4 regions of the uncultured Propionibacterium sp. genome follow, and region 2 is predicted to be linked to each of the others. Evidence: riboswitches for the same ligand, from Rfam matches in the RefSeq annotation. Region 2 holds a riboswitch; each other region holds the start of a gene.
The links. A riboswitch is a leader RNA that binds a small molecule or an ion and turns the genes downstream of it on or off. The one in region 2 is predicted to bind cobalamin.
Positions count from the first base shown of each region.

Region 1: it holds a riboswitch for cobalamin, as region 2 does, so the genes downstream of both, nikB (nickel ABC transporter permease) here and mutA (methylmalonyl-CoA mutase small subunit) in region 2, are expected to answer to the same signal.
Region 3: it holds a riboswitch for cobalamin, as region 2 does, so the genes downstream of both, cobI (precorrin-2 C(20)-methyltransferase) here and mutA (methylmalonyl-CoA mutase small subunit) in region 2, are expected to answer to the same signal.
Region 4: it holds a riboswitch for cobalamin, as region 2 does, so the genes downstream of both, R2N01_RS09370 (iron ABC transporter permease) here and mutA (methylmalonyl-CoA mutase small subunit) in region 2, are expected to answer to the same signal.

Region 1 is NZ_CAUTOU010000027.1:1,589-9,909, reverse strand. It holds gene R2N01_RS06255 (RNA methyltransferase) at 1-578, shown strand, start outside; gene pheS (phenylalanine--tRNA ligase subunit alpha) at 764-1,858, shown strand; gene pheT (phenylalanine--tRNA ligase subunit beta) at 1,855-4,380, shown strand; cobalamin riboswitch at 4,522-4,733, shown strand; gene nikB (nickel ABC transporter permease) at 4,828-5,772, shown strand; gene nikC (nickel transporter permease) at 5,769-6,662, shown strand; gene R2N01_RS06230 (ABC transporter substrate-binding protein) at 6,706-8,313, shown strand.
Region 2 is NZ_CAUTOU010000021.1:15,026-23,346, forward strand. It holds gene R2N01_RS05485 (adenylosuccinate synthase) at 1-1,118, opposite strand, end outside; gene R2N01_RS05490 (hypothetical protein) at 1,411-1,599, shown strand; gene meaB (methylmalonyl Co-A mutase-associated GTPase MeaB) at 1,645-2,652, opposite strand; gene scpA (methylmalonyl-CoA mutase) at 2,645-4,852, opposite strand; gene mutA (methylmalonyl-CoA mutase small subunit) at 4,849-6,756, opposite strand; cobalamin riboswitch at 7,115-7,326, opposite strand; gene R2N01_RS05510 (low temperature requirement protein A) at 7,474-8,321, shown strand, end outside.
Region 3 is NZ_CAUTOU010000093.1:206-5,874, reverse strand. It holds partial or broken gene cbiE (precorrin-6y C5,15-methyltransferase (decarboxylating) subunit CbiE) at 1-948, opposite strand, end outside; gene cobM (precorrin-4 C(11)-methyltransferase) at 945-1,925, opposite strand; gene cobI (precorrin-2 C(20)-methyltransferase) at 1,922-2,707, opposite strand; cobalamin riboswitch at 2,734-2,888, opposite strand; gene R2N01_RS10770 (DNA polymerase IV) at 2,866-4,278, opposite strand; gene R2N01_RS10765 (dihydrofolate reductase) at 4,281-4,892, opposite strand; gene R2N01_RS10760 (thymidylate synthase) at 4,889-5,669, opposite strand, start outside.
Region 4 is NZ_CAUTOU010000060.1:3,879-12,199, reverse strand. It holds gene R2N01_RS09380 (alpha-ketoacid dehydrogenase subunit beta) at 1-120, opposite strand, end outside; gene R2N01_RS09375 (thiamine pyrophosphate-dependent enzyme) at 117-1,208, opposite strand; cobalamin riboswitch at 1,341-1,527, shown strand; gene R2N01_RS09370 (iron ABC transporter permease) at 1,677-2,696, shown strand; gene R2N01_RS09365 (ABC transporter ATP-binding protein) at 2,693-3,511, shown strand; gene R2N01_RS09360 (ABC transporter substrate-binding protein) at 3,508-4,584, shown strand; gene R2N01_RS09355 (dicarboxylate/amino acid:cation symporter) at 4,691-6,031, opposite strand; gene nhaA (Na+/H+ antiporter NhaA) at 6,403-8,283, shown strand.

The DNA of each region.
Region 1 (8,321 bases), on a different contig from region 2:
CCCGCCCCGAGGAGTTGCGCATGCTGTGCGACACGGTCACCCCGCAGGGCATCGTGGCGGTCTGCCGGTGGCCACGAGCGCGGCTGTCCGACGTGCGTCATCCGCGTCTCGTCGTCATCTGCGCCCAGGTGCGCGACCCCGGCAATGCCGGCACGGTCGTGCGCTGCGCCGACGCCTTCGGCGCGGACGCCGTGGTGCTCACGCGCGGATCGGTCGACATCACCAACCCCAAGACCGTGCGCGCCTCGGTCGGCAGCGTCTTCCACCTGCCGGTCATCACCGGTGCCGGCCTCGGCGAGACGGTCGGATGGGCCCGTGCCAACGCCATGACGGTCCTGGCCGCCGACGGGACGGGGACCGCCCTGGACGAACTCGACGCCCGCGGCGAACTGGCTCGCCCGACCGCATGGTTGCTGGGCAACGAGGCGTGGGGCCTGCCCGCCGACCAGCTCGATGCGGCCGATCAAGTGGCCGCCGTGCCGATGTGGGGCCGGGCCGAGAGCCTCAACCTGTCGACCGCGGCGGCGATCTGCCTGTACGTCTCGGCCAGTGCGCAGCGGCGGGGGCCGCAGCGGTGAGCACGGCGGTCGACGCGCCCGCGACGGGCCGGGGCCGGGCGCCCCGGATGCGCCCGGGGCGCGGGTGATCGGCATCCGGGGTCCCGCCCCCTGACGCGCGGCGGGCGCCGGCCCGGCGGCCCCCTAGACTTGTGAGGCGCGGCCGGCTTCGCGCCGGCCCCGGGCGGAGCGAAAGAGGGGAGCCCATGTCAGGGCCAGACAGCACCAGTGAGTCGTTGAACCGGGAACGGGTCGAGCAGATGGTGGACGACGCCCTCGAGGCCATCGCCGCCGCGGCCGACTCGGCCGAGCTCAGGGCGGTGCGCCTGGCGCACGCCGCCGACAAGTCCCCGCTGGCTCTGGCCAACCGCCGTATCGGCGCCATGCCGAAGGGGCTGCGCAGGGACGCCGGCAGGCTCATCGGCTGGGCCCGAGGCCGCGTCGACCAGGCCCTGACGGTTCGCGCCGCCGAACTCGAGACGGCCGAGATGGCCGCCCGCCTCGAGGCCGAACGCGTCGATGTCACCCTTCCGGTGGCGGAGCACCCCCTCGGCGCGGAGCATCCGCTGACCGCTCTCATCAACCGCATGTGCGATGTCTTCGTGGCCATGGGCTGGGAGGTCGCCGAGGGCCCCGAGCTCGAGGCCGAGTGGCTCAACTTCGACGCCCTGAACTTCACCCCCGACCACCCGGCGCGCTTCATGAGCGACACGCTCTTCGTCGATCCGCCGGGCGATCACAAGATCATGCGCACCCAGACCTCGCCGGTTCAGGTGCGCACCCTGCTCGAACGCGACCTGCCCGTCTACGTCGTCAGCCCCGGCAAGGTCTTCCGCGCCGACGAGTACGACGCCACCCATCTGCCGGTCTTCCACCAGTTGGAGGGCCTGGCCGTCGACAGGGGCATTACGATGGGCGATCTCAAGGGCACTCTCGACCATCTGGCCAGGGCGACGTTCGGCGACATCCGTACGCGCCTGCGCCCGCACTACTTCCCGTTCACCGAGCCGAGCGCGGAAGTCGACCTGGAGTGCTTCGTCTGCCACGGCGCCTCGGTCGGCGATCCGGAGCACCCCTGTCGCACCTGTCGGTCGGAGGGCTGGATCGAGTGGGGCGGCTGCGGTGTCGTCAATCCGCGCGTGCTGACCGCCGCCGGCGTCGACACGAGCATCTACTCGGGCTTCGCCTTCGGCATGGGCGTCGACCGCACCGTCATGTTCCGCAACAACGCCCCCGATCTGCGCGACTTCGTCGAGGGCGACGTCAGATTCAGCCGGTCGCTGAGGGGGGATGCGCGATGAGAGCGCCGATGAGCTGGCTCCGCGATCTCGTGGAGCTCCCGCACGGCGTGACCACCGCCCAGGTGGCGGACGCCTTCACCCGCATGGGCCTGCAGGTGGAGCACATCGAGACCGTCGGCGGGGGCATCACCGGCCCGGTCGTCGTCGGCCGCGTCCTGGACTTCGTCGAGGAGCCGCAGCGGAACGGCAGGACCATCCGCTGGTGCCGCGTCGACGTGGGGCCGTTGAACGGATCCGAGAACAATCCCGACATCACCGACGCCCGCGGCATCGTCTGCGGCGCCCAGAACTTCGCCAGGGGCGACTACGTCGTGGTCTGCCTGCCCGGCGCCGTGCTGTCCGGCGGTTCCCGCATCGGCGCCCGCAGGACCTACGGCCACATGAGCGACGGCATGATCTGCGCCGCCGACGAGCTCGGCATCGGCGAGGACCACACCGGCATCATCGTGCTGCCGCCGGCCGAGGCCGCCAGGGCCGGCCTCGGCTCCGACGCGCTGGCGCTGCTCGGCGTCCCCGACGAGGTCCTCGACATCGACGTCACGCCCGATCTGGGCTATGCGCTGTCGATGCGCGGCCTGGCCCGCGAGGCGGCCCAGGCCTTCGACGTGCCCTACAACGACCTCTACTCGCGCCGTGTCCCCGCCAAGACCCAGGGGGCCTACCCGGTGCGCATCGAGTCGGACGACTGCCAGTTGTTCGTCGATCTGTGCGTCAGCGGCATCGACCCGCACGCGCCCACCCCGACGTGGATGCGCCACCGCCTCGAGGCCAGCGGCATGCGTTCGATCAGCCTGCCCGTCGACATCACGAACTACGTGATGCTCGAATCGGGCCAGCCCCTGCACGGTTACGACGCCGACAAGCTGCTCGGCCCGATCGTCGTGCGCAGGGCGGCCGCCGGCGAGAGGCTCACCACGCTCGACGGCGTCGAGCGCGTCCTGAGCACCGACGACCTGCTCATCGTCGACGACTCGGGACCCATCGGCCTGGCGGGCGTCATGGGCGGCCGGACCACCGAGCTGGGCGAGGGGACGACCAGTGTGGTCATCGAGGCCGCTCACTTCTCGCCCGGCACGATCGGCCGCACCTACCGCCTCCACAAGCTCGCCTCCGAGGCCTCCAGGCGTTTCGAGCGCACGGTCGATCCGGGCGTGGCCTGCGCCGCCGCCCGCATGGCGGCCCGCCTGTTCGCGGAGCTCGCCGGTGGCACCGTCGCCGCGGGCGCAACCGTGGCCGGCCAGGTGCCGGTCACGCCCTCCCTGACGATCGACGCCGGCCTGCCCGCGCGCATCCTGGGCGCCCGCATCGACTCCGACCGTGTCGTCGAGGTCTTCCAGGGCGCCGGCATCACGGTCAGGTGCAAGGGCGATGCGCTCACCCTGACCCCGCCCACCTGGCGCACCGACCTGCGCGATCCCTACGACTACGTCGAGGAGGTCGGCCGCAGGCTCGGGCTGGACGTCATCGAGTCCAGGATGCCGCGCGCCGTCGCCGGCCGGGGCCTCAGCCCGGCTCAGCGCGCCCGCCGCGCGGTCAACGCCGCAGTGGCCCGGGCCGGTTTCGTCGAGGTCATCACGCTGCCGTTCATCGGCGCCGGGGAGCTCGATCGGCTCGGTCTGCCCGACGATGCGGACCAGCGCCGCCTGGTGAAGCTGGCCAACCCGCTGGCCGACACCGCCCCGTACCTGCGTACCAGCCTGCTGCCGGGCCTGTTCGCCGCCGTCCGGCGCAACACCTCGCGCGGCCAGGACGATCTGGCCGTCTTCGAGGCCGGCTCGGTCTTCTGGGCCAACCCCGCCGCGACGGCCCCGATGCCCGAGGTGGGCCACCGCCCCAGCGAGGCCGAGATAGCCGGTATCCGCAGTGCACTGCCCGACCAGCCCCGCATGATCGCCGCGGTGCTCACCGGCCAGTGGCTGCCCGCCACGTGGCGCCATGCCGCGATCAGGGCCGACTGGACCCATGCGGTGCACTTCGCCCAGACTGCGGCCGACGTGCTCGGCCTTGAACTGGACCGCAGGGCCGCCGCGATCGCGCCCTGGCACCCCGGCCGCTGCGCCGAGCTGTCGGTACGGGGCGCCGCGGGCGGGCCGGTCGTCATCGGCGCCGCCGGTGAACTGCATCCCGAGGTCGTCAAGGTCCACGGCCTGCCCGAGCGCGCCTGCGCCGTCGAGATCAACCTCGACCTGCTCGTGGCCTGCGCGCCCGGAGGCGGTGAGATCTCCGCGCTGAGCGGTTTCCCACTGGCCAAGGAGGACGTCGCCCTCATCGTCGACGAGCGGACCCCGGCGGCCGACGTCGAGGCCGCCCTCATCGAGGGCGCCGGGGGCCTGCTCGAGTCGATCGCGCTGTTCGACGTCTTCCGGGGGCCGCAGATCGGCGAGGGCAGGAAGTCGCTCGCCTACAGCCTGCGCTTCCGCGGCGCCGATCGCACACTCACCCAGGACGAGGCCGCTGCCGCCCGCGACAGCGCCGTCAGGGCCGCCGTCGAGCGGTTCGGAGCGGTCCTGAGGGAGGCCTGACCCGGCCGCGGCGGGTCGGTGCCGGTGACTCCCCAGATGGGTTCGCTCGAAGCCGAATCAATGGTTGACGGGGAGCATCCGCCGGACGTTGCCGGCCGTCGGCTGCTAACCTTCACACGCGAGGCTAGGGCGTCGTGTGCTTTTGCGCACGACACTCCAGGTGCCCGATCCGCCCTCCGGGGCGGACCGGGAGAATAGGGAACCGCGTGCGAATCGCGGACGGGACCGCCGCTGTGAGCGTCTCGGATCCTCATCGGTGCGAGCCGGCCACTGGGCAACCGGGAAGGCGGGGATCCGCGGGGCACTGCCCTGAGACGCGAGCCAGAAGACCTGCCTGGGAGTTGTCCCGCGCCGCCACGGCACTTGGCGACCGGAGGTCCGAGCTGGGTCACAAGAATCCGGTTGTGACGATCGTTCTTCGTCATGATCGCGAGGTGGCCCCGGCTCATGGATGCTCGATGGCTGGCCCGACGGCTGGGCCAGATCCTGGTCGTGCTGGTGGGCATCAGTTTCATCACCTTCACGCTCGTCTGGCTCGCTCCCGGAGATCCGGCGCGGGCCATGTACACCAGCCAGGGCATTACGCCGACCCCCGAGATGGTCGAGCAGATGCGCGCCCGGCTCGGTCTGGACGAGCCCTTCCCGGTCCAGTACGCCACCTGGCTCGGGAACTGCCTGCACGGGAACTTCGGCACGTCGTACTCGCTGAACAAGCCCGTGACCGATCTGATGCTCGCCCGCCTGTGGCCGACCGTCGAGCTCTCGCTGGCGGCTCTGCTGCTGATGCTCGTCATCGCCATTCCGCTCGGCATGCTGGCCGCGGTGCACCAGGGCGGGGTCATCGACCATCTCGCGCGCGGCCTCAGCTTCCTGGGCGTCTCGATGCCGAACTTCTGGTTCGGTCTGCTGCTCATCTGGGTCGTCGCCCTCAAACTCGGCTGGCTGCCGGTGGTCTCGACGGGGCCGGGGCCCGATCGGCTGGTCATGCCGGCCGTCACGCTGGCCTTCGCGATGATCGGCAAGTACACCCGCCAGGTGCGCACGGCGGTCCTCGAGGAGCTGGGCCAGGACTATGTCACGGGCGCTAGGGCGAGAGGCCTGTCCAGACGCACCATCCTGTGGCGGCACGTCCTGCCGAACGCCCGATTGCCGCTGCTCACCCTGCTCGGCCTCTCGCTCGGCTCGCTGTTGGGCGGCACGGCCGTCGTCGAGGTCGTCTTCTCCTACCCCGGTCTGGGCAATATGGCGGTCTCGGCGGTCACCTCGTACGACTACCCGCTCATACAGACCTATGTTCTGTGGATCGCGCTCATCTACATGGTCGTCAATCTGCTGGTCGACGTCTCCTACGCCCGGCTCGACCCGCGAGTACGACGAGGAGCCCGGTCGTGAGCGCGCCGCACCGCCCCCGCAGGGCCGTCCGCCGCTTCATCGGTGCGCACCGGGCCTTCAGCGTCCATGCGGCGCTGGTCGTCGCGATCGTCCTGGTCGCCGTGCTCGCCGAGCAGGTCGCCCCGATGGATCCCTGCACGGCGAATCTGCCCGAGGCCTTCCAGCCGCCGAGCGCTGCCCATTGGTTCGGCACCGACAGACTCGGCCGCGACATGGCCTCGCGAGTCGTCTACGGCACCCGCCTCTCGCTCGCCGCCGCAACGGCCCTCGTCGCCATCATCTCCGTCGCCGGCTCGCTGCTGGGCGTCATCGCCGGGTACTTCGGTGGTCTTCTCGAGGCGGTCATCATGCGCGTCTCCGACATGATGATCTCCTTCCCCGGCATCGTCTTGGCGATCGCCGTGGCCGGCCTGCTGGGGGCGAGCATCCGCAATGCGATCCTCGCCCTGGCCGTCGTCAGCTGGACGAAGTACGCCCGGCTGGCGCGCAGCCTGGTGCTCAAGATCCGCCGCAGCGACTTCGTGACGGCCGCCGAGCTCACCGGCGCCCGCCCCGGTCGGCTCATCCGCCGCTACCTGCTGCCGAGCGTCCTTCCGATGCTCGTCATCACAGCCGCCACCGATATCGGCACGATGATGCTCGAACTGGCCGGCCTGTCCTTCCTCGGCTTCGGCGCCCAGCCGCCGCAGGCCGAGTGGGGCCTCATGCTCAACGAGGGCCGCGCCAATCTGCTCGACTCCCCGTGGCTCATGATCTTCCCCGGCGCGGCCATCTGCGTCACCGTCATCGCCTTCAATCTACTGGGCGATGCCCTGCGCGATGTCCTCGATCCGCGCCGCAGCGGCGGGGACGAGAACACCGCCGAGCTCGCCTCGGCCCCATCGCTCTGACGGCACCCGGACACTCTCACCACAACGCAAGGAAGTGAACACGATGCAGGGAATCAATCTCACCCGCCGCGGCCTGCTGACCGTCTCGGCGGCAGGAGCGGCGGCCGCCTCGCTCGGCCTGGCGGGATGCTCCTCGAACGGCTCGGGCCCCGGCGGCTCGAGCGCCGAGTTGAAGTTCGGCTGCACGAACTTCTCCAAGGAGTCGCTCGACCCCTCGAACCAGCCCAACGCCGCATGGGCGTGCATGCGCTACGGCGTGGGCGAGTCGCTGTTCAAGTTCGACGACAGGATGGTCGCCCAGCCGCACCTGGCCGATTCCTGCACGGTCGATGACGAGCACCTCACCTGGGCCGTCCACATCCGCGAGGGACTGAAGTTCTCCACCGGCACCGAGGTGAGTGCCACCAAGGTCGCCGAGTCCCTGCAGCACATGTACGACAAGGAGGGCGTCGAGGGCTCCTCCTCGCCGTCGGCCCTCCTGAAACCGGCATCGATCACGCCCGACGACGGTGCCCGCGCCGTCACGATCGTGACCGAGAGTCCTTACGCGGACCTGCCGGCCATCCTGGCCAACCCGCTGTTCGAGATCCTCGACATCTCCGGCAGCGAGGACCTGGACGAGAAGCCGGTCGGCACCGGCCCCTACGCCGTGAGCGAGTTCAACAGCGGCCAGAACGTCAAGCTCACCCGCAACACCGTCTACTGGAACGGCGAGGTGCCCTACGAGGGCGTCGACGTCATCTTCATCGATGACTCCTCGAGTCTGACCAAGTTCATGGCCCTCCAGTCCGGCGACGTCGACGTCACCGAGAACATCACCGCCATGTCCGACCTGGAGACGCTCAGGAACAATCCCGCCTACTCGGTCTCCCAGACGATCGGTATGCGCACGGGATTCTCGTACCTGAACGTCGCCGAGGGCCGCCAGCTGGCGAACAGGGACCTGCGCACCGCCATCTGCATGGCCGTCGACGACCAGACGATCACCGAGATCACGGTCGGCGGCCTGTACACCGCGGGCTACTCGGTCGTCCCGTCTTCGCTGGACTTCGGCTACGACCAGCTCACCGATGCCACGCCCCACGATCCGGACAAGGCCAGGAAGATCCTCGACGACGCGGGGATCGTCGATTCCGACGGCGACGGCTTCCGCGAGCTGGACGGCACGAGGATCGACCTGGCCTATCTCACCTACGACTCGCGCAATCTGTCGGTCATGGCCGAGGCCGTGGCCAGCCAGCTCGCCGAGATCGGCATCCGGGCGACGGTCACCAAGCTCGACGCCGACACCGAGTGGGACAAGCTCGTCGCCGGCGAGTACGACCTCAACTCCAGCAATTGGATGACCGCCCAGGAGGGCGAGCCCTACAGCTACCTGGCCAACTGGTACTCCAGGAGCAGCGCCAACTACTGCGGTTACAGGAACGACGAGTACGACTCGCTGTACGAGCAGCTGGCCACACAGCTGGAGACCGCCGAGCGCAAGAAGATCTACGTGCGCCTTCAGCAGATCCTCATCGACGACGCGGCGGTCCTCGTGCACGGCTACTACAACAGCACCATGTGCTCCAACGCTCAGAGCGTGAGCGACGCCACCGTCTCGACGGCGGACTACTACTGGATCACGAGCGCCTTCAGGCCGGTGGGATGAGCGGGTGG
Region 2 (8,321 bases):
ACGTACTCATAGATCGGCCTGGCCCTGGCCAGGTCCTTCATCGTGGTGGGCCACTCGTTGAAACGTCTGCCGTCGACGTCGTAGGCCACGCACACCGGGATCCTCTCCCAGCCCGTGAGCACGTCGAGTTTGGTCAGGAAGACGTCGGTGCAGCCGTTGATCCTGGCCGCCTGATCGACCACGAGTGAGTCGAACCACCCGCAACGGCGGGGCCGGCCCGTGGTGGCACCGTACTCGCCGCCGTCCCGGCGCAGCTTCTCGCCCGCCTCGTCGAACAGCTCGGTGGGGAACGGGCCCTCACCGACGCGGGTGATGTAGGCCTTGGAGACGCCGACGACGCGGTCGATGCGCGTGGGACCGACGCCCGAACCGGTGCAGGCGCCGCCTGCCGTCGGATTGGAGCTGGTCACGTACGGGTAGGTGCCGTGATCGACGTCGAGGTGGTGGGCCTGGGCCCCCTCGAAGAGGACGACCCCGCCTTCGTCCAAGGCATCGTTGAGCAGCCGGCCGGTGTCGACGATGCACGGGGCGAAGCGCTCGGCGTAGCCGAGGAGCTCCTCGGCGACCTGCCCGGCATCCAGGGGGTGCCGGTTGTAGATCTTGGTGAGTGTCTGGTTCTTCTGCTCGAGGCTGGCCTCGACCTTGTCGCGCAGCCCGGCCGGGTCCAGCAGGTCCTGCATGCGCAGACCGATGCGGTTGACCTTGTCGGAGTACGCCGGGCCGATGCCGCGGCCGGTGGTGCCGATGCGGCGTTTGCCCGCGAAGCGCTCGCAGACCTTGTCGAGGGTGCGGTGGTACGGGGCGATAATGTGCGCGTTGGCGCTGACCAGCGGGTGCGCGACGTGCACATCCCGCCTCCCGAGCTCGTCGAGTTCGGCGGCCAGCACCTGCAGATCGACGACGACGCCGTTGCCGATGACGCAGGTGCAGCCGGGGTTGAGGATGCCCGAGGGCAGCAGGTGCAGGACGAACTTCTCACCGTTCACGACGACGGTGTGACCGGCATTGTTACCGCCCGAGTAGCGGACGCAGTAGTCGACCCGTTCTCCGATCTGATCGGTGGCCTTGCCCTTGCCCTCGTCGCCCCACTGGGCGCCGATCACCACGATGCCTGGCATGTGCCTCTCCCTGTTCGGTGGTCGGGGCATCCGCCCCGGCGCACGAAAGCCCGCTGTGTGCGCAAGCGCATCGCATCGGGCTCTTGCACGCAGATTCTACGAGTCGGCGGCCCGGCCCGCCACGATCGCCCCGGATCTGGACACCGTTGAGCGCCGCAGGATCCCCGCCCGGGCCACAAATGGGACCAGCACGGCTACGGCGGGGCGGGATGAGGCTCATCGCGGACCTGGGCACGGGCATCGAGGACGCGCTGGCGCTGTCCACCTCGCCTCGTGACAGGACGCCGAGCCGGTGGGCGCCGCGTTCGCATCGCCGTGGGCCGGTGTCGAGACGGGCCCGGTTCTCACCAGGGGGACGACGGTGGCCGACGTGCGCCGGCTACCGGGACGCCCGCTCAACGCCCGGGTACTCACCCCCGTCGACGAGCGGGCCGCGATCCGGGTCCTGGTGGGCGCGGTCGAGGCCCTGGAGTCCCGCTGACGGGTCCGCCGCCCCCGGCCGCACGCAGATCGACCGGGCCCCGGGTCAGGTCCACTCGAAGCCGGACACGCTCTTCGCCCAGGTGACGAGGAACTCGACTGAGGCGTCCAGGGCGCTCTCGGTCGACTTCCCGACCTCCTCCTCGAGCCGATGACCGAGTTCGAGGAGTTCGGGCGTCGAGCGCAGCGAGTCCAGGGCCGAGCCCTCGATCTGCGCCCACATCCACTCGACCTGCTGGTCGGCGCGGTAGCGGGCCAGGCCGATGGTCTCGTCGATCCAGGAGCGGTGCTCCTCGACGGAGCCCCAGACCTTGTCGAGGCCATCGCCGGTCAGGGCCGAGCAGGTCATTACCGGGGTGCGCCGGCCGCTGGATTCGTCATTGATGAGCTTCATGGCGATCGACAGGTCGCGCGCGGTCACGCGGGCCTCGCCCGCATTGTCGCCGTCGGCCTTGTTGACGGCGATGACATCGGCGAGCTCGAGGATGCCGCGCTTGATGCCCTGCAACTGGTCGCCGGAACGGGCCAGGGCGAGCAGCAGGAAGGTGTCGACCATGCCGGCCACCGCGACCTCGGACTGGCCGACGCCGACGGTCTCGACGATCACGGTGTCGTAGCCGGCGGCCTCGACGATGATCATGGCCTCGCGCGTCGCACGGGCCACGCCCCCCAGATGGCATCCGGACGGTGAGGGGCGGATGTAGGCCGAGTCCGACTCGGCGAGTCTGCCCATGCGGGTCCGGTCGCCGAGGATCGAGCCGCCGGTGCGGGTACTCGACGGGTCGACGGCCAGCACGGCCACCTTGTGGCCCCGCTCGATCAGGCGGCACCCCATGGCATCGGTGAACGTCGACTTGCCGGCACCGGGCACACCGGTCAGACCGACGCGCGTCGCCCCGCCCGAGTGGGGGAGCAACTGGGCGAGCAGCCTGCGCGCCAACGGGCGGTGCGCCGGCAGAGCGGACTCCACCAGTGTGATCGCCCTGGCGATGCCGGTGCGCTGGCCGGCCAGGACCTGGCCGGCCAGCGCACCGACGTCGATGCTCCTAGGCATACGCCGGGACCTCGTCATCGCCGAGCGCGTGGAGCAGCTCCTTGAGCAGGCGCACCGCGGAGTCCGGGACGACGGTACCGGGCGGATAGATGTCCATGGCGCCCGCATCGCGCAGCGCCTGGAAGTCCTGCTCGGGGATGACGCCGCCGACGACGATCAGGATGTCCTGACGGCCCTGGGCGTCGAGCTCGTGGCGCAGCGCCGGGACGAGCGTGAGGTGGCCGGCCGCCAGCGACGACACGCCCACCACGTGCACATCGGCCTCGATGGCCTGACGCGCCGTCTCCTCCGGCGTCTGAAACAGCGGGCCCACGTCGACGTCGAAACCGAGATCCGCATAGGCCGTGGCGACGACCTTCTGACCGCGGTCATGGCCGTCCTGGCCCATCTTGGCCAGCAGGATGCGGGGGCGGCGGCCCTCGGCCTGCTCGAACTTCTCGACGAGTTCACGTGCCTCGTCCACCTCAGCGGACTCCTTCACTTCCTTGGCGTACACACCGGAGATCGTGCGGATCTGAGCGGTGTAGCGGCCGAAGCTGCGCTCCATGGCGTCGCTCATCTCGCCCACGGAGGCCATCGCACGGCCGGCCTCGATGCACAGCTTGAGGAGGTTGCGGTCCGGATCGGTGGGGTCGGGGTTGGCGGCGGCCCAGGCGAGCTTCTCGAGGGCGGCCCGGGCGGCCTCCTCGTCGCGCTCGGCGCGCAGCCTGACCAGCTTGGCCTTCTGCTCGGCGAGCACCTGAGAGTTGTCGACCTTGAGGACCTCGACCGGGTCCTCGTGGTCGAGACGGTACTTGTTCACGCCGATCAGCGGCTGACGGCCGGAGTCGATGCGGGCCTGGGTGCGTGCCGCGGCCTCCTCGATGCGCATCTTCGGGATGCCCTGCTCGATGGCCTTGGCCATGCCGCCGGCCGCCTCGACCTCCTGGATATGGCCCCAGGCCTTGAGGGCGAGGTCCTTGGTGAGCTCCTCGACATAGGCCGAACCGCTCCAGGGGTCGATGACGCGGCAGGTGCCCGACTCCTGCTGGATGAACAGCTGGGTGTTGCGGGCGATGCGCGCGGAGAAGTCGGTGGGCAGGGCGATGGCCTCGTCCAGCGAGTTCGTGTGCAGCGACTGCGTATGGCCCTGGGTCGCCGCCATGGCCTCGACGCAGGTACGGGCGACGTTGTTGTAGACGTCCTGGGCTGTCAGCGACCAGCCCGAGGTCTGCGAGTGGGTGCGCAGGCTCATCGACTTCGGGTTCTTCGGTCCGAACTGGTGCACCAGCTTGGCCCACAGCATGCGGGCCGCGCGCATCTTGGCGACTTCCATGAAGAAGTTGGTGCCGATGGCCCAGAAGAAGGACAGTCGCGGGGCGAACTGGTCGACCTTCAGGCCCACCGACTCGCCGGCGCGGATGTAGTCGACACCGTCGGCCAGCGTGTAGGCCATCTCGATGTCGGCCGTGGCGCCGGCCTCCTGCATGTGGTAGCCGGAGATGGAGATCGAGTTCCACTTCGGCATGTTCGCGCTGGTGAACGCGAAGATGTCGGAGATGATCCGCATCGACGGCTGCGGCGGGTAGATGTAGGTGTTACGAACCATGAACTCCTTGAGGATGTCGTTCTGGATCGTTCCGGCCAGCTGCTCCATCCTGGCGCCCTGCTCCTCGGCGGTCACCACGTACAGGGCCAGGATCGGCAGCACGGCACCGTTCATCGTCATCGACACGCTCATGCGGTCGAGCGGGATGCCCGAGAAGAGCTCGCGCATGTCGTAGATGGAGTCGACGGCCACACCGGCCATGCCGACGTCGCCGGGCACGCGCGGGTTGTCGGAGTCGTAGCCGCGGTGGGTGGGCAGGTCGAAGGCGACCGACAGGCCCTTCTGGCCGGCCGCGAGATTGCGGCGGTAGAAGGCGTTGGACTCCTTGGCCGTGGAGAAGCCGGCGTACTGGCGGATCGTCCACGGACGGAAGGCGTACATGGTGGCGTACGGGCCGTGCGTGAACGGCGGCAGGCCGGCGTAGGTGCCGAGCCAGTCGACACCCTCGTAGGCGTCCTCGCCGTACAGCGTGCCGACGGGGATCTGCTCGGGCGTCAACCACTCCTCGCCGGTGCCGGCCCGGGCGGCCAGAGCGGCGAAGTCCTCGGCGGCCGAGTCCGGGATCGGGCCCGCGCCGAGATCGATGGAATCAAAACGAGGAAGAGTACTCACTTCGCCACCCCCATGACATCGAGTGTACGGCTGAGGACGTCGACGACGTCCATGCCCAGGAACAGGCGTCCGGCGAAGAGCTCGGCGGCCTCCTCGTCCGAGATGCCCAGCTCCTTGTAGGCGCCCGACAGGTAGACGGCCTCGGCCCCCGCCTCGCGCAGGGCCCTCGCCACCTCGACGCCCTGCTCCGCGTAGACCTTGGCGGAGGAGCACAGATCCGCGACCTGGGCCCCGCTGGCCTTGAAGGCCGCCACGATCTCGTCGACCGTACCGCCCTCGACCTCGGGGGTCGCGATGCCGGCGACGTGCCAGACGGGGGCCGAGAAGCCCTCGCGACCGCCGAAGTCACGGCGCGTGCCCAGGCAGGCCAAGAAGACCTTCGGGCGCTCGGCCCGGGTGGCCGAACGATCGACGAGCCCCTCGAAGACCTCGGAGTCGCGGTGCCACGCCAGGCCGTCGCGGGCCGGGGCCTGCGGGTAGGGCTTGGTCTCGATGGACTTGGCGTCGAGCAGCGGGAACTCGCTGACGGCCGTGATCGGCTGCTTGCGGGTGGCCAGGCGCTTGGCGCGCTCGCTGCTGCACTCGGCCAGGACCTCGGCCACACGGCCGCCGGTCAGGGCCGCGGACATGCCCCCGGCGGACTCCGCCCTCTGGAACTCGGCCCAGCCGGCCTCGGCCAGCGAACCGGTGAGGGACTCCACGTAGAAGGAGCCGCCGGCCGGGTCGTTGATGCGGCCGATGTTGACCTCCTCGGCCAGGATGATGCCGGTATTGCGGGCGACCTTGCGGGCGAAGTCATCGGTGGGCAGGCCCAGGGCGCCGCAGAACGGCAGGGTCGTAATCGCCTCGGCGCCGCCGATGGCGGCGGCGAAGGTCGAGATCGTGCCGCGCAGGATGTTGACGTAGGGATCCTCACGGGTCAGCTCCCGCCAACTGGTGACGGCGCTCTGACGGGCGCCGCGGTTGGCCTCGTCGACGCCGAAGACCTCGCCGACGCGCGACCAGCACATGCGGAGCGCGCGCAGGCGCGAGATCGTGAGGAACTGGTCGTGGGTGGCCGTGACGCGGAACTCGATCGCCTTGAAGGCGTCGTTGACGTCGATGCCCTGCTCGACGAGGGCGCGCACGTACTCGGCGCCGGTAGCCAGGGCCCAGGCGAGCTCGGCCACATCGCCCGCGCCGGCGTTGTGGTAGATCGTCGCATCGACGGTGATCGCATTGCCGTTCGGATAGGCGGCGGTGCGCCCGACCCACTCGCCCAGACCCGACAGATCGGGAGCGGTGCCCCGCAGGGCGGCCAGGCCGATCGGGTCGATGCCCAGGTTGAAGGCGACATGATCCCTGGGCTTGTCGGAAGCCTCGTAGACGGCCAGGAGCGCCTCGGCGGCGGCCCTTTGGTCCTCGCGGGAGGAGACCTCGACCTTGACCATCTCGAGGAGGACGTCGGACAGCACGGTGGCCACATCGGCCGGCCGGACGGCATCGGAGCCGACGCGCAGCCAGATGGAGGCGACGCCGCGTTCAAGATCGGTGACGATCGCCCTGCGGGTGAAGTCCGCGTCGGGATCCTCGTGGAGAGCACGCACGTCCCACGCATCGGCCTCGCCGTTGCGGACGGTGGCGCCGCGCGTGAAGGGGGCGACGCCCGGGTAGCCCAGCGGGCCGGGCACGTCCTCGCGCTTGTACATCGGCTTGATGTCGATGCCGTCGACGGTGTGGACCGCCAGACGCTTCATGCACTGCTCGAAGGTCAGCTGCCTCTCTGGTGGGCGGCCACGGTTGAGAACCTTGGCCACCTCGATCTCCCACTGCTCCTCAGTCGCGGCCGGGAAATCACCGGCGAGGCTGAGCTGAGCGGGCGTGGCCTCTTCGGCCGCGACGGCGCCCGATTCGGTGTTGCTCATTCGACTCCTGCTCCTGAAAGGGTCAGGGCGCACCCTCGGGTGGGGGCGCGCCGGGGACTGGCTGCCAGCCGGTCATCGACGGGCGCCGGGCACAGGCCCGGGCACTCGTCCGGCGGCCTGCAGGCATCACTGCCGATGCGGGCCGGTCACGACCGCCCTGCGCCGGAGTGGCGCCCAGAGGCGTCCCGGTCCCGACGCGGCCCCGCACGGGCCCCGATGGGCGTCCACCGGCTGGCCCGGCAGGCGTTCGCCGGAACTGCTGGCACTGATCCGAGTGGCCGGCGCCGGAGGCGATGCATCGTCGCCGGGCATCGATCACTTCGATCCGTGGACCCTCCGCGGGGCACGTTGCGCGGCAGCGGGCGCTGCCGCGACTGGCAGGTCTTCGGGCTCATGGGCATTCGGGATCGCTCCCGGTTCCTACACCACCGCTTCCCAGGCCTCGCGGCCCAGTGCCCGTTGTGGCATTGTTCCCATATACCGCTGCGGGACAGCTCCGGACTCCCACCGGAATTCCCTCTTGCGACGACCCGCCTGGTGGTGGGCCGAACCAGTACTTCTCAATGTACACAAGATGCCGCCGACGTGCGCCTTCGGGGTCGCCCAGTAACCCGCGCCGGTGCGCCTGCGGCGGACCGGGGGAACCCGCCCCCGCTCCCTTTCGGAAGACCCGCTATCGTCGGCACGGGCGATCCGGCGGAGGAGAGGTGGGAGACGATGAGCGACGCGGACGGATCCGCACTCGAGGTGGCGCCCGACGAGGAGCAGGAGGTCACCAAACTCGAACTGTTCTTCGACCTGGTGTACGTCTTCGCCGTCTCCCAGCTGTCTGGTCACCTGCTGGAGCACCTGAGCTGGCGCGGCGCCCTGGAGACCCTCGTGCTGCTGCTGGCGGTCTTCGGCATGTGGGCGTTCACCACGTACGAGTCGACGATGGTGCTCAGCCGCCATCGCCGCAGCCAACTGGTGCTGCTGGCGGTCATGGTGCTCGGCCTGGTCATGAACGCATCGATCGGCGAGGCCTTCGAGGACTCCCCGTGGACCTTCGTCGTCCCGATGCTCGTCATCCAGTACGGACGCACGCTCGTCACCCGCTCCTACGACGCCTACCCGGCACTGCGCAACCACCGCAGCGCCATGCTCGTGTGGTTCACCCTGTCGGGCATCCCGTGGATCGGCGGCGCCATCGCCGCGCCCGAGCACCGGCTGTGGTGGTGGCTCATCGCAGTGGGCATCGACGTGCTCGGCATGCGCACCTATCACCCGGTCCCCGGCATCGACCGGTCCAGTCTGGGCGAGGTCGGCTTCGACATGGCCCACCAGATCGAGCGCTGCCGGCTCTTCCTCATCATCTGCCTGGGCGAGGCCATCCTGACGACGGGAAGCGCCATGATCCGCGGCCTCCACCACCCGCTCGCCATCGCCACCGGGATGCTGTCGATGGTCGTCATCATGTGCATCTGGGCGCTGCCCTTCGGCTGGGACTCCTACATCGACCGGTACGTGGAGGGGAACAGGCAGGAGCGTTCCCCGCTCGCCAGCGGGGCCCTCGTCACCGAGGGCCA
Region 3 (5,669 bases), on a different contig from region 2:
GTCGACCACGACGACGCCCGGATCGGTCTTCTTGTCGGCGAGCAGCGGCGCGATCATCCGGGCCGTGGCCCCCAGGGCGACGTGGGAGACGATCAGGTCGCACTCGGCCCAGGCCGCGGCCAGTCCGGCCGCCATCCCGCCGGCGTAGCGCTTGGACGCGACGGACAGGGTCTCGTCGATGCGGTCGGCGTTCGCGCGGGCGCGGCCGGTCGTGTAGACGTGGCCGATGATCGGCTCGGCGTCGGAGCCGTCCGGGCGCACCCTGCAGCCTGGGCGGGCCCCGTCGTCGGCGGGCGTCTCGGCGTCGCCGGCGATCTCGGGGGTCGCGCCGAGCACGGCCGCCTCGTCGGGGCGGTGGTCGAGCACGAGCACGACGTGCAGGCCGGGCACGTCGTCGGCGCCCAGCCCGAGGGCCTGCTCCTCGGTGCAGACGTCGACCCGCTGGTCGGGCTCGCCCATGCGGGCGGCGACGACGTAGGTCTTGCCCGAGCCCCTCAGGGCCTCGGCGAGCTCGCGGACGCCGCGCCCGGGGGCCGTCAGGACGGCGACCTTCGGGTGGTTGCGGGCCACGCGCACGGCCGCCTCGATGCCGCGCGAGTGGGCGCTGACGATCTGGGCGTCGTCCCACGGCACGGCGACGGCGGCGAAGGCCGCCTGGACGCTGGTCACCGCGGGGACGACCTCGACGGCCAGGCCGGCCTGGCGCAGGCGCCGCGCGATGCCGAAGAACAGCGGGTCGCCCGAGGCGACGACGACGACGCTGGCGTCGTCGGGCAGGGCCTTGATGCGCTCGACGGCCGGGGCGATGAGGCCGAGCACCTGGCGCCTGGGCTCGGGCACCGACAGGGCGTCGAGGTGGCGGCGCCCGCCGACCACGAGATCGGCGGCGGCCGCGTCCGCGCGCAGCTGCTCGCTGATCCCGCCGAGGTGTCCGTGGACGCGGATCATGCGTTCTCCTCCGGGACGGTGCCGGCGCGGCCGGCCGCATCGGTGTCCTCGCCCAGGGCGCGGGCGCCGCGCTCGCGCAGCTCCTGCCGGGCCCGGGCGTCGGCGTCGCGGTACTCGTGGTGGAAGCCGGGATGGTACAGGTGGCTGCGGCCGGCTATGGGCCCCTCGGCCAGGGCCGGGCCGACGAGCACGACCGTGTGCTTCCACAGCCGGTGGGCCCTCATCGTCTCGGACAGGCGGGCCAGGTCGCAGCGGAACATCATCTCCTGCGGCCAGGTGACGCAGTAGCCGATGATGCAGGGGGTCCCGGGCGCGTAGCCGCCCTCGAGCAGGGCCTCCTGCAGGGCGCGGTGGCGGGCCGCCGACAGGTAGACGGCCATGGTGGCCCCGTGCGCGGCGAACGAGGCGATGGTCTCGCCGTCCGGCATCGGCGTGCGGCCGCCCTCCAGGCGGGTGACGATCAGGGACTGGCTGACCTCGGGCACGGTGACCTCGGCGTCCAGGCGGGCGGCGGCGGCGCTGAACGCCGAGATGCCGGGCACGGTCTCGACGTCGATGCCGATCCGGCGGCACAGGTCGCGCTGCTCGGCGGTGGCGCCGTAGATCGCCGGATCGCCGGTGTGCACGCGGGCCACGAGCAGGTCCTCGTCGCGGGCGCGGGTGTACAGCGGGACGAGGGCCTCCAGCGGGATCGACGCGGAGTCGATGAGCTCGGCGCCCGGCCTGTGGCCGGCGACCACGTCGGGGTGGACGAGGCTGGAGGCCCAGACGATGATGTCGGCGTCGGCGATGATGCGGGCGCCGCGCACGCTCACCAGGTCGGGGGCGCCCGGCCCGGCCCCGATGAAGGCGACCAGGCCGCGGGAGCCGCCACGGGCCGGGGCCGGCAGGGGCGGCGGGTCGATCAGCGAGTGGTCCATCGCATCGACGTCGGGCTCCGGGCCGATGGGGGCCGCGGGCCCGGGGCGCCCGCTCATATGCGGCCTCCCGTGATGGTGCGCTCGGGCGTGGTCAGGACGGCCGAGAAGTAGGGGCGCTCCTCGTCGGGGCCGACCTCGTCGAGGCCGGCGAGCTGCTGGTCGGGGAGCGAGACGTCGGTGCCGATGACGGCCCGGCGGCCGCGGGCGCGCAGCGCCTCGAGCACCTCGGGGAGCTTGCGGCCGCCCTTGTAGACGGCGACCGAGTCGACGGCGTCGAGCACCTGCCCGAGCCTGTCGGGCCCGACGGTGGCCGGCACGAGGGCGAGGATCTCGCGGCCCTCCGCGAGCGGGGTGGTGCTGGCGGCCGCCAGGGCCTGCATGGCGGTGATGCCGGGCACGAGCTCGTAGGCGACGTCCGGCAGGCGCTCGGCGACGGTGGCGCGCAGATAGCTGAAGGTGGAGAAGACGGCCGGGTCGCCGACGGTGGCGAAGGCGACGGTACGGCCTCCCGACTCGAAGGCCTCGACCGCGGCGTCGGCGCTGGCCCGCCAGCTCTCGGCGCGCCTGGCCCCCACGCCGCGGCGCTGGGCCATCGAGAAGGGGACGCGCCTGATCCGGGCGGTGCAGTCGGGGACGACCTGGGCGATGATCCGCTCGGCGCGGCCGGGGCCCCCGACGGAGGCCTCGGTGAACGGGACGAGGACGACGTCGGCGGCCCGGAGCACCCGCACCGCCTTGAGCGTGACCAGCTCGGGATCGCCGGGGCCCACCCCCACCCCGATGAATCGCCGTCCGGCGCCGGTCCGTCCGCCGTCGGGGCGCGCGCGGTTCTCGCTCACATGGCCTCCTCAGGTGCCTCGCCCAATGGTTCCTGCCGGCAGCATGCGAGTATCTGGCTCACCGGCCCGCCGGGCCGGATCACAGTGGCGGGACCGCTCCGGACTGCCAGCCGGGCTGGGCACCGGGATTCCTCGTCAATGCTGCAGTGCTCAGTCTGTCACACGAGAGGGGCCCCGCCTAAGTCCCCCACCGCGCGGGCCCACCCCGGGCCGTGCCCGTCCTCGTCGGACTCGGGCACGGCGAACGCCAGGGCGAGGGGCTCGGCGCGGCGCAGCGCCGGATCGTCCGCCCTCAGGGAACGGACCGGCCCGATGGGCCCGCCGCGCCGCTCGAAGCGCACCGTGACCACGCCGTGGCCGGCCCCCCACACCCAGCCGCGGCCCCACTGCTCGTGCTCGACGTCCATGCCGGGCAGGTAGCCGGCGTCGGCGCGGCGCACGGTGACGGGCGGGGCGGACTCGTCGTACTGCACCAGGGTGCCCGTGGCCGGCTCGCCGTCGTCCACCTCGAAGAGCTCCTCCTGGGCGGCCTGGGTGAAGTTCGAGACGCCCACGCCGACGAGCCGCACCCCGGCCCGCGGGTCGACGGCCCCGGCCAGGCCCTGGGCGACGGCGGCGATGCGCTCGGGATGGTCCGTGGCGCCCAGCAGGGTGCGCGAGCGGCTGACCGTGCTGAAGTCGGCCATGCGGGCCTTGAAGGTGACGGTGCGGGCGAACAGGCCCGCCCTGTTGAGCCTGGCGGCGACCAGCCGGGCGTCCTTGGCGATGATCTCGGCGATGGCGCCCTCCCCGGTGATGTCCTCCTCGAAGGTGTCCTCGACCGAGATCGACTTGGCCTCGCCGCGCGGGAGCACGGGGCGCTCGTCCTGGGCGAAGGCGATGCCGTGCACGTACTCGCCCACGGCCCGGCCGAGTTCGCGGACGAGCTCGTGCGGGCTGGCCTCGCGCAACTCGGTGACCGTGCGGATGCCCAGGCGATTGAGCTTCTCAGTGGTGGCCGGGCCGATGCCGGGGATGGCCCGAACGCTCATCGGAGCGATGAAGTCGAGCTCCCGGCCGGGCGCGATGATGCGGGCGCCGTCGGGCTTGGCGGCCTGGGAGGCGAGTTTGGCGATGAACTTGCTCGAGCCGACGCCGACCGAGGCGTGCAGGCCCTCGGTGCGCACGGCGATCCCGCGGCGCAGGTCGTCGACCAGCCCGGCGAGCGCGGGCGGTGAGACGTCCCGCCCGCCCGCGGCCAGGTCGACGAAGGCCTCGTCGATGCTGACGGGCTCGACGAGCGGGCTGAGCTCGCCGAGCAGGGCCATGACGATGCGGCTCGACTCGCGGTAGGCGGCGAAGCGGGTGGCCAGGTAGGCGGCGTGCGGGGCCAGGTGCCGGGCCTGGCCGGTGCCCATGGCCGAGTGGACGCCCAGTGCGCGGGCCTCGTAGCTGGCCGTCGCGACGACGCCGCGCCCGCCCACTCCCCCGACGATGACCGGTTTGCCGACCAGCGAGGGCTTGTCGCGCTGCTCGACCGATGCGAAGAAGGCGTCGAGGTCGAGGTGCAGCACGGAGGCCGACGAGCGCACGGTCAGCCCCCTTCGCCGACCGGCCCGCCGGAAGCGGCGGGGGCCGGGGCCCCGGCGCACCCGGCGGTGGGGATCCGGCGGGGGGCGCCGACGCGCTCGTAGCGGACGAAGTCGAACAGCTCGCCGCCGACGCGCTCGACCTCGCGCCAGGTGGCGGCGTCGATCTCCGGGAAGGTGACCGGGCCGGCGGCGTCCGCGTGCACGCGGGTGATGTCGAGTTCGCCGACCCAGTCCATGGCGGCGCGGTAGACCTGGCCGCCGCCGCAGACGAAGACCCTGTCGCGGTCGAGCCCGGCGGCGACGCGCAGGGCCTCGGCCAGGCTCGGCACGGCGATGCCGCGCGAGCCGCGGGGCGGATCGGGCGGGAAGCGCACCGAGGCCGGGTCGCGGCTGATGACGACGCTGGTGCGCCCGCCGAGCAGGCCCATGATGCGGTGCGTGACGTGGCCGAGGATCATCGGATGGCCCATCGTGACCGCCCTGAAGCGCCTCAGGTCCTCGCGGAACCCGAAGGGCTGGCAGGCGCCGTCGCCGATCACGCCGTTGGCCGCGACCGCCGCGATGGCGATGACCCTCGGGCCGGTGGGCCGGCCGCCGGCCGCTGCGCCGCTCACACCGCCACCGGGGCCCTGATCGCCGGGTGCGGGTCGTAGCCGGACAGCTCGATGTCGCCCAGCTCGAACTCGTCGATGCCCCTCACCGCGGGATTGAGCTCGAGCGTCGGCAGCGGGCGCGGCTCGCGCGACAGCTGCTCGCGCACCTGGTCGAAGTGGTTGTGGTAGATGTGCGCGTCGCCCAGGGTGTGGACGAAGTCGCCGACGCCCAGCCCGCAGACCTGCGCCACCATGTGGGTGAGCAGGGCGTAGGAGGCGATGTTGAAGGGCACGCCCAGGAACAGGTCGGCCGAGCGCTGGTAGAGGCCGCAGCTCAGGGCGCCGGGGGCGCCGCCGTGCCCGGGGGACACGTAGAACTGGAAGAGCACGTGGCACGGCGGCAGGGCCATGTCTTCCGCCTCGGCGACGTTCCAGGACGAGACGACCAGGCGGCGCGAGTACGGGTCGTCCCGGATCCGGTCGATCACCTGCGCGAGCTGGTCGATGGTGCCGCCGTCGTAGTCGGGCCAGCTGCGCCACTGGTGACCGTAGATGGGCCCCAGGTCGCCGTTCTCGTCGGCCCACTCGTCCCAGATGTGGACGTTGTTCCCGTGCAGCCAGGCGATGTTGGTGTCGCCGCGCAGGAACCACAGCAGCTCGCCGAAGACGCCGCGCGCGTAGACCCTCTTGGTGGTGACCAGCGGGAAGCCGTCGGCGAGGCGGAAGCGCATCTGGTGGCCGAAGACGCTGCGCGTGCCGGTGCCGGTGCGGTCGGGCCGGTCGACGCCCTCGTTCATC
Region 4 (8,321 bases), on a different contig from region 2:
GATGCGGAAGACCCCGCCGAGGGTGCCGACGTCCTCCCCCAGGACGAGCACCCTGGGATCGTCGGCCATGGCGGCGTGCAGGCCCCTGTTGAGAGCCTTCGCGATGGTGAGCCGGCTCATGCCCCGACCTCCTCCGCCGGGACGGTGGACAGCCAGTCGAGGCAGTCGGCGCGCTCGGCGGCCAGGTAGTCGCCGGGTTCGGCGAGCAGATCGTCGAAGACCTTCTCGATCGGGGTGTCCTCGAGCTCGCGGCAGGTCCGGCGCACGTCCGAGCCGAAGTCGTCGAGCTCGGCGTCCAGGGCCTCGAGCCAGGCCTGGTCGATCAGTCCCCTGCCGAGCAGATGGGCCTGCAGCCGTTCGATCGGGTCCCGTCCGGCCCACTCCCGCGTGGCCTCGTCGCTGCGGTACCTGCTCGGATCATCGCTGGTGGTGTGCGCGCCCATGCGGTAGGTGAGCGCCTCGACCAGCACGGGCGAGGCGGTGCGGGCCCGGGCTAGGGCCCAGTCCATCACCGCGGCGGTGGCGAGCGGGTCGTTGCCGTCGACGCGGATCCCCGGGATGCCGAAGCCGTGGGCCCGCTGGTAGAGCGGGATGGGCGTCTGACGGGTGACCGGCTCGCTGATGGCCCACTGGTTGTTGACGCAGCAGAACACGACCGGGGCGCCCTGGGCCGCGGCGAAGACGAGGGCCTCGTTGACGTCGCCCTGGCTGGAGGCGCCGTCCCCGTAGATGGTGAGGGCCGCGTGCGGCCGGCCGTCCGGGTCCAGGGCGGCGCCCATCGCATAGCCCACCGCGTGCAGCGGGTGCGAACCGATGATGATCGAGTAGGGCGCCATGCGCGTCGCCCCGCTGTCCCAGCGCGACAGCCCCGAGCCGCGCCAGAGCGCGAGCATGTCGGCCGGGCTCACCCCCATGGCCAGCGCCAGGGACTGCTCCCGGTAGGTGGCGAACACCATGTCCTGAGGGCCCAGCGCGGCGGCGATCCCCGCCTGGTAGCCCTCCTGGCCGAGCAGCGGCGGCCACAGCCCGAGCTCGCCGTGGCGCTGCAGCGCGGCGCCCTCGATGTCGAGGCGGCGCCCGAACATCATGCGACGCAGCATCGTCACCAGCTCGGTGTCGCCGCCCCGCCAGCCGAACCGGGCGTCCTCGACACGGACACCCTCCGGCGTGAGCAACTGCACCGGCCGCGTCGGATCCTCGGCACCCATCGAAGTCCTTCCCCACAACAAAACTTACTCTCTGGTAACCTACCGGATCGTAGACTCCGGGATCAACCATCCCCCCGCCGACCCGACCACGAGTGAGACGATCACCCAGCTCGACGCCCAAGACGCACAGGACTATGCTGCGTGCGAGTCGATCGCGCCCATGAGCAATGGGCGCCAGGGAACTCCGGTGAAAATCCGGGACTGGCGCGCAGCGGTGAAGGTGACGGGGCCGGCACAAAGAACCCACTGGGGAGACCCGGGAAGGGGCCGGCCTCGGACGATCCGAGTCCGAAGACCTGTCGGCTCACCTGTCCGTCAGGCGTTTCGCGCTCACAGACGCCCCAGATGAAAGCCGACGCCCCGTTGACCCCCGCTCAGTCCTCCGACCCTCACCGGACACCCCCTGCCACGACCAGCAAGAACACGCACCGGGCCACGACCCGGGCCGGGCGCGGCGCACGCATCAACCTGACCCCGGTCGTCATCGGGCTGGTTCTCGCCATCGCGGTGAGCATCGTGCTGTCGCTGGCCTTCGGCTCCGAACGCATCCCACTCGCCGAGGTCTGGGACGTCGTGCGCGGCCGTCTGGCCGGTGACCCGGCCGGTTCCCCGTTCGCAACGATCGTCTGGCAGCTGCGCATGCCGCGCGCCCTGCTGGCAGTGCTCGTCGGAGCGGGCCTGTCGATCGGCGGCGCCGGCATGCAGACGCTCGTGCGCAATCCGCTGGCCGAGCCCTATCTGCTGGGCATCTCCTCGGGCGCCTCGGTCGGCGCCACCGCAGTGCTCGTCTTCGGCGTGCTGGCGCGGTTCGGCGTCTACTCGCTGTCGGCAGGCGCCCTGCTCGGCGCGCTGGGCGCGGCGCTGGCGGTGTTCGGCGTCTCGCAGGCCCAGGGCGGCCTGACGCCGCTGCGCATGGTGCTGTCGGGCGTCGTCCTGTCGTCGGCCTTCTCGGCGGTCGCCTCGTTCATGGTCTTCCTCTCGGACGACAATCACGCGGCGGCATCGGTCATGTTCTGGATGCTCGGCTCGGTGGCCGGCGCCAGCTGGGCCAAGCTCCTGCTGCCGCTGCTCGCGGTCGTGGGCATCGGCGGCGCCATGCTGGCCGTCAGCGGCTGGCTGGACGCCCTGGCGGCCGGCCCCGAGACGGCTGCGGCCCTCGGCGTGCGGGTCCGGGCGATGCGCACCGGCCTGTTCGTCGGGCTGGGCGCGCTCATCGGCTGCCTGGTGGCGGTCAGCGGCGGCATCGGATTCGTCGGCCTCATCGTGCCGCACGCCTCCCGCATGCTGGTCGGCTCGCTGCACCGGCGCATGCTGCCGATCGCGGCGCTGACCGGTTCGCTGTTCCTGCTGTGGGTCGACGTCGTCTCGCGCGTCGTCGTCCGGCCGCAGGAGATCCCGATCGGCGTCGTCACCGGCGTGATCGGCGCGCCGGTCTTCCTGCTCCTCATGGGCCGGCGCCGGTACGCGTTCGGGAGCCGTGACGCATGAGCAGGGGCGCCAGCCGCGGTCACGGCACCGGCCGGGCCCCCGAGATCCGCCTGGAGGCCGTCGCAGCCCAGGTCCAGCACCATGTGGTCGTCCGCGACGTCGGCCTCACCATTCCGGGCGGCACGAAGCTGGCGCTGGTCGGCACCAACGGCGCCGGCAAGTCGACGCTGCTGCGCGCCATCGCCGGCATCACCGAACCGGCCGCCGGCCGCGTCCTGCTCGACGGCAACCCGGTGCACGCCATGAAACCGCGGGAGCGGGCCCGTCTCATCTCGTTCGTCTCCCAGGAGGAGACCCCGCCGGACGATCTGCGCCTGGGCGAGATGGTCGCCCTCGGCCGCATCCCGTACCGCAGTCCGTGGTCGATGAACGGGCGCGGCGAGATGCGCATAGTCCGCGAATCGCTGGGCGCGCTCGGTCTGGGCGACCGTCTGGAGACGCCCTGCACGAATCTGTCCGGCGGCGAGCGGCGCCGCGCCATGATCGCCCGCGGCCTGGCCCAGCGCTGCCCCGTCCTCGTGCTCGACGAGCCCACGAACCACCTCGACATCGCCTGGCAGCTGCGCCTGCTCGACCTGCTCGCGGCCCAGCCCGCAACGGTCATCGCCGCCATCCACGACATCGACACCGTGCTGCGCCACTTCGACCTGGTGGCCGTCCTCCACGGCGGGCTCATGCGGGCCTTCGGCGAACCCGCAGCGGTGCTCGGCACCGGGCTCATGGGCGAGGCGTTCGCCGTCGAGGCCCTGCAGATCCCCCATCCGCGAACTCATCAACCCCATCTGCTCATCAGCAGGGGAAAGGACAATCGATGAAGATCCCCCGTACCGCGCCCGCAGGGCTGCTCGCCCTCGCGCTCGTCGCCACCGGCTGCGCCTCGAGCACGTCGTCCGGCTCGTCCGGCTCGTCGGCGGCGGGAAGCATCCAGCTCACCAACTGCGGCGAGACGAAGGAGTACCCGAGCCCGACGACCAGGCTGTTCGTCAACGACGGGAACATCATCTCGATCGCCCTGGCCGCGGGTGCCGCGGACGACATCGTCGCCGTCTCCAGCATGCAGCGCGACCGCGACGTGCTGGCCCTCAAGTACGGCGCCGAGACGGTCGACGGCCTCAACCAGGTGGCCGACAAGTACCCGACGATGGAGAACATCGTCGCCGCCCAGCCGCAGGTCGTCTTCGCCGGCTGGGGCTACGGCTTCAGCGAGGAGAGGAACCTGACCCCCGACGGCCTCGCCCAGCAGGGCATCGGGACCTATCTGCTGTCGGAGACCTGCCGCCAGCCCGACGGCAACCGCGGCACCATGGACCCCTGGGACGCGCTGACCACCGACATCACCAATGTGGGCGCGATGACGGGCGACGACTCCGCCGCCGGGCAGGTCGTCGAGGACATCAACACCCGGCGCAAGGCCCTCGAGGGGGCCATGCAGGCCACCGACAGGCCCACCGCCTTCCTGTTCGACTCCGGCTCGGACACGATCTTCTCGTCCGGCTCCTTCGGGGCCCCGCAGGCCATGATGGAGTCGGCCGGCGTCGCCAACGCCCTGTCGGACGTGCAGGACACCTGGACCTCGGTCAGCTGGGAGCGCCTGGCCGCCGCCGACCCCGACATCGTCTACTTCGTCGACTACCCCGGCCAGTCCTACGACGAGAAGGTGACCGCGCTGAAGTCGAACGACGCGACGAAGGACCTGACCGCCGTCAAGGAGGGCCGCTTCGTCAACCTGCCCTACGCCATGTGGACCTCGGGCCCGCTGAACATCGACGGCGCCGAGTACATCCGCAAGTCGCTGGAGCACTACGGCCTGCAGCCCGCCTCGGACGTCCAGACGCACCTCGACCTGTCGAAGCTGGAGGACCTGCCCGGCAACGAGTGGATGAGGTAGTCCCCGCCCCTCCCCACGCAGCTGCAGGGCCCGCCCGCGGGCTGTGCACGGGGCTGAGCGCCACAGCCGCATGGGGAACGGGAGGGGCCCGGCAGGGGCCCACGCCTCAGTCGGCGGCTCCCGGACCGTCCGCGGCGGTGGGGGCCACCAGCTCCCCGGGGCTGACGACGCCCTCGACGGAGACCCTGTCGAGATAGGCCATGCCGTCGAAGGACAGCTCGCGGGCGTTCTCCGGATCGCCCTCGTCGCCGATCCTGCCGCCCGCCAGGCGGTCGACGATGATCGCGATCGCGCCGTCGCCGGTGACGTTGGTGGCGGTGCCGAAGGAGTCGAGGGCGATGTAGGTGGCGATCATGAGGGCCACCTGGGCGTCGTCGAAGCCCAGCATCGAGGACAGCAGACCGGTCGCAGCCATGATGGCGCCGCCCGGCACTCCGGGGGCGGCGACCATCGTGATGCCGAGCATGAAGACGAAGCCGACCCACTGGGCCGCCGAGACGTCGACGCCCTGGGTCAGGGCGATCGCGAAGGCGAAGGCGAAGATCTTCGAGGTGGAGCCGGCCAGGTGGATCGTCGCGCACAGCGGCACGGTGAAGGAGGCGACGGTGCCGGACACGCCGTTGCGCCTGGTCTGGCGCAGGGTGACGGGGATGGTCGCGGCCGAGGAGGAGGTGCCCAGGGCGGTGAGATAGGCCGGCAGCATCGTGACGAGCGCGGTCACCGGGTTCCGGCGCCCGACGGCGCCGGCCGCGCAGTACTGGACGCCGAGGATGACGACCTCGAGGAGGAGGACGACGATCACCACCCGGACGAGCGTGCGCATGATCTCCCAGGCCTCGCCGGTGTAGGTGAGGTTGAGGAATATGCCGAAGATGTGCAGCGGCAGCAGCGGGATGATGATGCGCTCGATGAGCTTGGTGATGATGGCGCGGAACTCGATGAAGCCCTTGCGCAGGACCCCGCGCGGGACCATGGCGAGACCGATGCCGATGACGAAGGAGAGGAGCAGGGCGGTCATGACCTCGACGACCGGGGGCATCTCGACGGTGAAGTAGCTCTCGAGGGCCGATCCCGGCTTCTCGACGTCGGCGAGACCCGATCCGGACAGGATCCTCGGGAAGGCGGTCGCGCACACGAGGTAGGTGAGGAAGCCGGAGAAGAGCGTCGAGGTGTAGGCCAGGGCCGCCGTGATGCCGAGCCACCGGCCGGCGCCGCGCCCCAGGTCGGCTATGGCCGGGGTGACCAGGCCGATGATGATGAGCGGGATCGAGAAGGTGAGGAACTGGCTGAACAGGCTGGAGAAGGTCGCGAAGACGCGGCCGATGCCGGCGGGCAGCAGATGGTGGCCGCCGATGCGCACCGAGCCCAGGACGAGGGCGAGGACGATGGCTGCGAGCACCCACACGAGGATGCCGCCCTTGGACAGGGCTCTGCGGAGCTTGGACATCAGGGACCTTTCGGCGGTGGTGGCGGGACGACTGCTCTTCGCAGGACAGGGTCTCATACGCGGGGGCGTGCGGCGAACAGGCGGTGGGGCATGACCGCGGCGATCACCGCGCGCCCCGGCGGGAGCAGGCGCCGCGCGCGAGAACCCGCCCGGGCGCCCCGGCGCCGGATGCGGCCGCCCGTGAAGGCCCGCCGGTCGGGGCCGAGTCAGGATTGGCAGCGGTCCATAGGATTGATCGCGTTCCCGTCCCGGTCGGCCCGACCCGCGATCCGCCGCCGTGCGCGGACGCACCCGATTCCTGGCAGCCGATCGCTCCGGACGGGCACCAGACCATGCCGGGTAGCCCCGAGACGGAGACCGAAGGAGAGTGAATGAGCGTTTCTGGCACCCGGGTCTCACGGCCCGGACGGATCCGCGACATCGTCGACACCTACCTGCGCCGCAGGCGGAGACTGCGGGAGCTCCAGACCAACGAGACCTTCGCCGCGGTCGCCCTCGCCCTGGCCACCCTCGCCGCCCTGGTGTGGGCCAACATCGGGGACAGCTATCACCGGTTCTGGCAGACCCCGGCATCAGTCGCGGCCGGCCCCTTCGCCGTCGAGCTCACCCTGCACGAATGGGTGGACGAGGGACTCATGGCGGCCTTCTTCTTCATGGTGGGACTCGACGTGCGCCGCGACCTCGCCCTGGGCGAGCTGCGCCTGCCCGGGCGCGCGCTCCTGCCCGTCTCCGCGGCCGTGGGCGGACTCGGCGTTCCCGCCATCGTCTACCTGCTCATCGCGGGCGATGGCGGTGGCGCCCACGCGTGGGGCTCGGTGATCTCCACCGACACCGCATTCGCCTTGGGCATGCTGGCGCTCATAGGCCCCAAGCGGGCGCCCCGGCTTCGGCTGTTCCTGCTGGCATTCGCCGTCATCGACGACATCGGGGCGCTGACGGTGATAGCCGTCTTCTACTCCGGGTCGCTGAACCTCATGGCCCTGGCCATCGCCGCGGGGGGCCTGTTCGCGGTGTGGGTCATGGCGAGACGAGGAGTCTGGCGGATGCCTCCCTACCTCCTGCTCGCCGTCATCATCTGGTACGCGGTCTACCGCTCGGGCGTGCACGCCACCCTCGCGGGCGTCCTCATCGCCCTGCTCATGCCGGTGTACGACGTGCGCAGCCAGGACGTGGACGCCGCCGGCGAGGTCGCCGCCCTGTACCAGCAGACGCCCGCACCGGGGACCTCCATGCTGCTGCGGGAGACGCTGAACTACTCCATGCCGCTCAACCAGCGCCTGGCCTTCATGCTGCCCCCATACGTCAACTACCTGGTGGTTCCGCTCTTCGCCCTGGCCAACGCCGGCGTCGCGCTCGACCGCGGCACCGTCGCCGCCGCCTTCTCCTCCCGAATCCTGTGGGCCGTCGTCGGCGGCCTCGTGGTCGGCAAGCTCGTCGGCGTCGTCCTCGGCGCAGGGCTCGTGCTGCGGCTGGTGCCCGCCTCACGCCTGCCCGGGCTGGACCGGCCCCGGATCCTCGGGCTCGGCGCCCTGTCCGGCATGGGATTCACCGTGTCGCTGCTCGTGGCCAACATCGCGCTCGACGACGAGACCATGCGGAACCAGGCGCGCCTTGGCGTCCTGGTGGCCTCCCTGGCGGCGTTATTGCTCGCCACGCTCGTCTTCCGGATCGCCGGCAGGCTGTCGCCGCTGCCGGACCCCGCGGGGCAGACGCTGCGTCGTCCGGTCGACCCCGACAACGAACTCGTCGCGGGCGATCCGAACGCCCCTCACGTGCTGGTCAACTACGCCGACATGAGCTACGAGGGCCGGTGGCGACTCATGGAGGCCTTGCGCGGCATTGCCGAGATGCGCGACTCCGGTCGGGTGCTCCTGGTCATGCGCCACAAGATATCCGGGCCCGAGAGCCTGCTGGCCGCGCTCGCGCTCGAGGCGGCCGCCGCGGACCACGAGCCGAGCCTGTGGGCCTTCCACGACGCCCTCGCCGAGCTGCGCGGCAGGGTCACCGCGCGCTCCATCACCCGCGCCGCCCGTGACTGCGGCATCGACGCCCGCGCCATGTGGGAGCGGATCGACAGCGGCGCGGACAAGAGGAAGGTGCTCGCCGATTCGATGGACGTCGAAGGGCTGACCGACGACGCCGGCCCGATCGTCTACATCGACGGCCGCCGCTTCGAGATGCTGCTCAATCGCTGGACCCTCTCCGAGGAGCTCGCTCGGCTCGACGAGACCGCCGGACGGGCCGACGGCTGACCGGTCGGCCGGAACCCGGCGCGTCCCGTCCGGTCCCG